Regions from separate parts of the Bacillus sp. DTU_2020_1000418_1_SI_GHA_SEK_038 genome, predicted to be linked through region 2. Evidence: predicted binding sites of a transcription regulator. Region 2 holds the regulator's gene; the other holds the start of a gene.
The links. Region 2 encodes LexA, which represses DNA repair genes until DNA is damaged. Its sites were predicted from a motif close to CGAACATATGTTCG; they were not measured.
Positions count from the first base shown of each region.

Region 1: uvrB (excinuclease ABC subunit UvrB) is a predicted target of LexA. The motif match lies at 1,767-1,780, and genes of this name have one in related genera.

Region 1 is NZ_CP135435.1:3,911,551-3,914,979, forward strand. Features, by position in the region: gene uvrB (excinuclease ABC subunit UvrB) at 1-1,599, opposite strand, end outside; gene RRV45_RS19575 (GntR family transcriptional regulator) at 2,007-2,690, opposite strand; gene brnQ (branched-chain amino acid transport system II carrier protein) at 3,139-3,429, shown strand, end outside.
Region 2 is NZ_CP135435.1:1,984,461-1,987,889, reverse strand. Features, by position in the region: gene RRV45_RS09855 (DUF896 domain-containing protein) at 1-183, opposite strand, end outside; gene RRV45_RS09850 (YneB family resolvase-like protein) at 322-978, opposite strand; gene RRV45_RS09845 (cell division suppressor protein YneA) at 1,005-1,328, opposite strand; gene lexA (transcriptional repressor LexA) at 1,484-2,107, shown strand; gene RRV45_RS09835 (DUF4257 domain-containing protein) at 2,336-2,629, shown strand; gene glnA (type I glutamate--ammonia ligase) at 2,742-3,429, opposite strand, start outside.

The sequences.
Region 1 (3,429 bases), 1.9 Mb from region 2:
AGAACGCTCTGAGCGGAGGAATCCTTCCTTATCTGCATCAAGAATAGCCACTAGGGATACTTCTGGAATATCAAGTCCTTCTCTTAAAAGATTGATTCCAACTAGAACATCATAAGTACCTAGTCGCAAGTCGCGGATAACTTCAATTCTTTCTAAGGTTTTAACCTCAGAATGCAAATATTGCACCTTAATGCCAATTTCCTTTAAATAATCGGTTAGGTCTTCTGACATTTTTTTCGTCAAGGTTGTAATAAGCACGCGCTCACTCTGCTTGATTCGGTCATGAATTTCTCCAATTAAATCATCAATTTGCCCTTCAATCGGCCGGACTTCGATGATTGGGTCGAGCAGACCGGTCGGACGGATGATTTGCTGAATCATTTCTGGCGTGTGCTCAATCTCATATGGGCCAGGAGTTGCAGATACATAGACAATTTGGTTAATATGCTTTTCAAATTCATCAAACGTCAAAGGTCGATTGTCTAATGCTGAAGGCAGGCGGAAACCATGCTCCACAAGCACTGATTTCCTCGCTTGGTCCCCATTATACATTCCGCGAATTTGCGGGAGGGTGACATGTGACTCGTCAATGACGATGAGCAGGTCCTCTGGGAAAAAGTCCATTAATGTGTATGGAGTAGAACCTGGTGGCCTTAGTGTTAAATGTCTTGAGTAGTTTTCGATTCCTGAGCAAAAGCCCATTTCTCTCATCATTTCCAGGTCATACCGAGTCCGCTGTTCCAAGCGCTGGGCCTCAAGCAGCTTATCATTTTCTCTTAATTCCTTCAGCCTAACTTCCAATTCTTCCTCGATGCTTTGAATGGCCACTCGCATTTTTTCCTCACGAGTAACGAAGTGGGATCGTGGAAAAATCGCCACATGCTCGCGGTCCCCAATAATTTCCCCTGTCAGTGAATCGACCTCGCGAATGCGGTCAATTTCATCTCCGAAAAACTCCACACGAATACACCGCTCATCCTTGGAAGCCGGGATAATTTCCACAACATCGCCACGCACACGAAAAGTCCCGCGCTGAAAGGCGATATCATTTCTTTCATATTGAATATCTACGAGTCTGTGGAGAAGCTGATTTCTTTCGATTTCCATCCCTGTTCGAAGAGATAAAACGAGCTCTCTATATTCTTCAGGCGAACCTAAACCATAAATACAAGACACACTGGCTATAATAACAACATCTTTCCGTTCAAATAATGATGACGTAGCCGAGTGGCGCAGTTTATCAATCTCATCATTAATACTTGCATCTTTTTCAATAAATGTATCTGTCTGCGGAACATAAGCTTCCGGCTGATAATAATCATAGTAGCTGACGAAATATTCAACTGCATTATTAGGAAAAAACTCTTTAAACTCACTATAAAGCTGGCCCGCAAGTGTTTTATTGTGAGCAATTATGAGAGTTGGCCGGTTGACCTCTTGAATCACATTAGAAATTGTGAAAGTCTTTCCGGTCCCAGTCGCTCCTAGTAATGTTTGATGCTTCTTGCCGGATTTGAGCCCCTTTACAAGCTGCTTTATGGCTTCTGGCTGATCTCCTTGGGGAGTATATTTTGAGACTAGTTTAAATTGGTCCTTCATAAAAAGCCTCCCATTATTTCTTCTCTATTAAAAAACCTAACATCCTTTAAGCGGATGCAGGATTATGTATTTTCTATGCTGACTAAGTATACAGATTAATAAACATTTAACGTAATACATTCTATAAACATTCTACCACAAAGCAATGAAAACTAACCACTAATATACGAACGGATATTCGATTGTTTTTCAACATTTATATAAGGAAGATACTTGTTGCTTGAAATAGGGGAGAGATTTTTGCGAGGAAATGGGTTATTCAAACATTTAGTTAAACACAGTTTTTCGGGGTTTTTATAAATTAAACCAATTTTTTAGGAGATTTTGTTCATCAATCGATTAATTAGATGTTTTCACCTAATTAACACAAACAAAACCTGCCAAAACAACGGCAGGCTTGTAGCTTTCTAACTTTCTTCATTATTTTTTTCAGTCTCTTGCTTTTCATAAAATATATCAATGGCATGGACGACATTCATTCGTGCAATTCGGGCGGCTTCTTCCTTATTTTTCTCCTCAAGGGCTTTCAATATGGCTTCATGTTCCTCAATAGACTTCGGAGTCAGAATGATTGAGTTATGAAAATAAAGTCTGCGTACATGTGACTGAAGTGTAGAAACAGTGCTAGAGATATACGAATTTTCGGTTACATCTACTATGCTTTGGTGAAATTCCTCATCCAGCTTTAATGCCGTGTAAGAATCACCTGTTATTACAGCCTCTGCAAATTGATTATTAAGTTCACGGAGAGATTTAATCTGTTCCTGACTAATAATCGGTGTCGCTAATTCAGTGGCTAAAGCTTGCAGCACACCTAATGGCGGCAGTATTTTGCTAATATCCTCTTTATTGACAGAGGTAACTTGAGTTCCCACTCCAGGATACATTTCAACGAACCCTTGAAAGCTGAGCAGCTGCAAAGCCTCTCTAATGGGTGTTCGGCTAACACCTAATGCTTGAGCAAGATCAGCATCATGCAGCTTTTCTTTAGGATGCAGAGTCCCGTCAATAATCCATTCTAGAATTTGAGAAAAGGCACGCTTTTTTGCGGACATCCGAGTGGGAGTGGAATAATTAGCAGGGATCGGCATAGGAAGTACCCCCTTCGTCATTTAGTAAAGTTCATCCTGCATAAGTAAAACGCTTACATTTACCCGACAATGATTTTATTATATTAGACTAATAATAAGAATACAATATATTACAATTAAAATGAAACTATTTTCCCTATTAATCTTTTAATAATATTTTCATATAACTTTATTTTCAGAAATATATTGCATACGTATAGCTCAATATGATATATTCTCCTTATCAACATTATTAGTTTTTAAATTTAATTAGGAATTAAAAGAATATTTGAATAATTTTTTTCCTTTTTAAGATAAAACTCCAATGTTTGAATTATCTGAATTAACAATAATGAAAATATTATAATAATTTACTGATCGGATTGGGGATTCAGAGATTAATAGAAAAACAATCTCCCTATCAGAGCTGCAGTTGATTATTTTAAGTAAAAACAGGAGGGAAAACATCATGTCATCAAGAGGGTCATTTTCATTTATGATTGCTGCAGGTTTTATGCTATTCGCTTTATTCTTTGGAGCAGGGAACTTAATTTTCCCAGTTATGCTAGGGCAAATGGCTGGTGAAAATGTGTGGGCAGCTAATGCCGGATTTATTGTAACGGGAGTAGGTTTGCCATTACTAGGAATTCTAGCTTTAGGTTTTTCAGGTAAAAGTGATTTACAATCATTAGCAAGTCGTGTAAATCCAGCTTATGGAATATTCTTTACAGTAGCTCTATATTTAGCAATTGGTCCATTA
Region 2 (3,429 bases):
ATCATTTCCTTTAGGGTCAACAATGGTAACACCTTTAAGTGTAGTCAGCATAGATGATCGAAAGGTCTGCAAATATTCTTTGCGAAGTGCTGACTGTTCCTTGGCCTCTGTTTCATTTAATCCTACTTCCTTTGCTTTCCTTGCAAGCGCATTAATTCGATCTAGTTTATCTTTTGGCAGCATAGTTTAGCTCCTTTATATTTCATTGAATCCCATTGCCATGTTACTAAAAAAGAGTCCTTTTGACAAGAAAGGCATATTAAGAAAAAAACTCTACCCAATTTGATAAAGTTTTAATAATTTATATAAAGGAGTATCAGTTTACTTTTTAATTTCTGTTTTTGTATCTATGTATTCCTGGTATCTTCGATGTACTGTAGCTTTTGATATTTGATAACCAAGGCCTGTTAGGGTTGCTGCAATTTCTGAGAATGTCAGTTCATTGTTCCTAAGTCTTACTATTTCTTCAATCGGAACCTCAATACGATCCCTGCCAGAATGTATGCCTAGATTTGTAAGATTTTTCTCAGGTCTGTATCCTTTTTGAACTGCACGCTTCATTCCCCGCTTTATTTTAATATTATGTATTTTTCTCTGGTATTCCTCTACTAAACTCACAATATTTAATACCATTGAATCCGACTCAGAAAGCTGAAGCTCCCCGTTATGGCTAACACTATATAATGAAACACCTTCTTTTAATATACAGTGTAGAATAGCCATCTTTGCATTGCCTCTGCCAAGTCTAGTCTCATCCTGGATGAGAACATATTTTACGTCTTTATCTTTAATCAGTGAGAGAAGCTCAATAATTCCATCGCGATCTAAACCATAGCCGCTGGCCTGTTCACGAATTACCTGAACAATTTCAAAGCCATTTTTATTTGCTAACTCTGTTAATTCTTCCTCTTGTCTAGCAAGTGAGGTTTCCTGTGATTCTTTAGTTGTGCTTACCCTGCAGTAAATAATTGCTTTCATATGTAATGCCCTTCCCTAAAGATATATTAATGGGAACTTGCTAACTCGGTATGCACTTGTGAAGAATAATCCTCTAATACAGGAATAACGAGTTCATCTCCTGGAAAGATCCTTTCCCCCGAAATTCCGTTATTCCGCTCGACCCAGTTAATAAACTCCATTGCTGTTAATTCATGATTCGTTGAAAAGTCTTCAGCTATTTGCCATAGTGTATCACCATCATTAACAGTGATTTTCATATAATTTATATTTTCAGATTCTCCAAGCTGATTAATTACGATGAATACAGTAAGAAAGCTTAAAACGAATAGAATAATAGCATACGAATATTGATTCCACAATTTTTTCATACTTACACACCTCATTAAGAATATATGTTCGCTTATTTAACTATATTATAAACCGAACATTTGTTTTGTGTCAACGATTATTCGAACTTATGTTTGTACTATATGGTAAGTGATGCTATAATTAGGGAAAGAAAATCATAAGAGGTGTGATTATGATGGCGAAATTATCAAAAAGGCAGCAGGATATATTAAATTTTATTAAAGATGAAGTTAAACAAAAAGGTTATCCACCATCTGTTAGAGAAATTGGCGAAGCAGTAGGTTTAGCCTCTAGCTCTACTGTCCATGGCCACCTTGCTAGATTAGAAAGCAAAGGCTTAATCCGGAGAGATCCAACGAAACCGCGCGCTATTGAAATATTAGATTTAGAAGGAACTGTACAGGCCCCTGATTATAAGATCGTAAATGTGCCTATTGTGGGAAAAGTAACAGCTGGTCAGCCAATAACAGCTATTGAAAATGTTGAGGAATATTTTCCTCTGCCTGAAAGACTGGCACCTGATGCAGAGCAGGTTTTTATGCTTGAAATTATGGGTGAGAGTATGATGGAGGCAGGAATACTAGACGGGGATTATGTCATTGTAAGGCAGCAGCAAACAGCTAATAATGGTGATATTATTGTTGCGATGACTGAGGATGACGAAGCAACTGTTAAGAGATTTTTTAAGGAAAAAGATTATATTAGACTTCAGCCAGAAAACTCTACAATGGAACCAATTATTCTTCGTAATGTTTCCATTTTAGGCAAGGTGATTGGCGTATATCGGCAGATTCATTAGTATGAATGAAAGCGGGCATCTATTTGCCGGCTTTTCTTTAATATCAATACATAAGTAGGATACCTTCTTATTTTTAAATAAAACATATGATTTCTATACTATTAATTTTTCCAAAAAATGAATATTTATACACATTCTATTTATTGGAAAATTCTATAAAATAATAATACACCCAGAATCAACCTAAGGTCGCTTTAAAAAATCTCGACTTTAGGAGGTGAAGTACAAATGTATTTGAACATTTTCTTCGCTGTTTTGATTGGTGGACTTGTCGGTGCTGCAGGACATATTAGTAAAGAAGGAAGAATAATTAAGCCTAGAAAAACAAAAAAATTCATTTACCTCGGGTATTTAGAAGAAGTTATTTTAGGTGGACTTGCTGCTGCTTGTTTAGTCACTTTTTACGAGCCTGATTCAGCATTTAAAGTTGTTTCCTTATCAATTATTGCCGGTTTAGGCGGAGACACTCTGCTTAAATGTCTTGAATTCTTAAAATTAAGAAAAGAAGATCGGAATCAATAGAATATTATCTTTTCCCTGCTAATAAAAGCGGGGATTTTTCTTCATACGTTCTTCCCCCAAGTTCTTATTGAATGACAGAGTAAAAGCCCTGAACAAATCAGGGCTTCAAATATTAATACATCGTCATATACTGCTCCCGCTCCCACGGATGCACTTGCGTACGGAACATATCCCACTCAATCTCTTTTGCCTCTACAAAGTGTTCAAAAATATGTCCGCCTAATGCTGAAACGATAACCTCATTTGCTTTCAGCTTATCAAGTGCTTCTGCTAATGTTGAAGGAAGATCATCAATTCCTTCAGCCATTCTTTCTTCTTTACTCATAACATAAATGTTTCGGTCAACAGATGCAGGTGGAATAAGGCCATGCTTAATGCCATCCAGTCCAGCTTTTAATAAGACAGCCATTGCAAGATAAGGGTTTGCAGCTGGATCAACACTTCTAACCTCTACACGTGTGCTTATTCCTCTTGATGATGGTATGCGCACTAATGGAGAACGGTTCTGTGCTGACCAAGCTACATAGCATGGTGCTTCATATCCTGGCACCAACCGCTTATAGGAATTTACTGTCGGATTAGTAACAGCAGTAAAGCCTGTTGAATGCTTCAAAATACCTGCAATAAATTGGCGGGCATAATCACTTAGCTGCAAATTGCCCTTATCATCGAAGAAGGCATTTTTCCCTTCTTTAAATAGAGACACATTGCAGTGCATCCCTGATCCTGCCACACCGAAAAGAGGCTTTGGCATAAATGTAGCATGAAGGCCATGTTTACGAGCAATCGTTTTTACGACT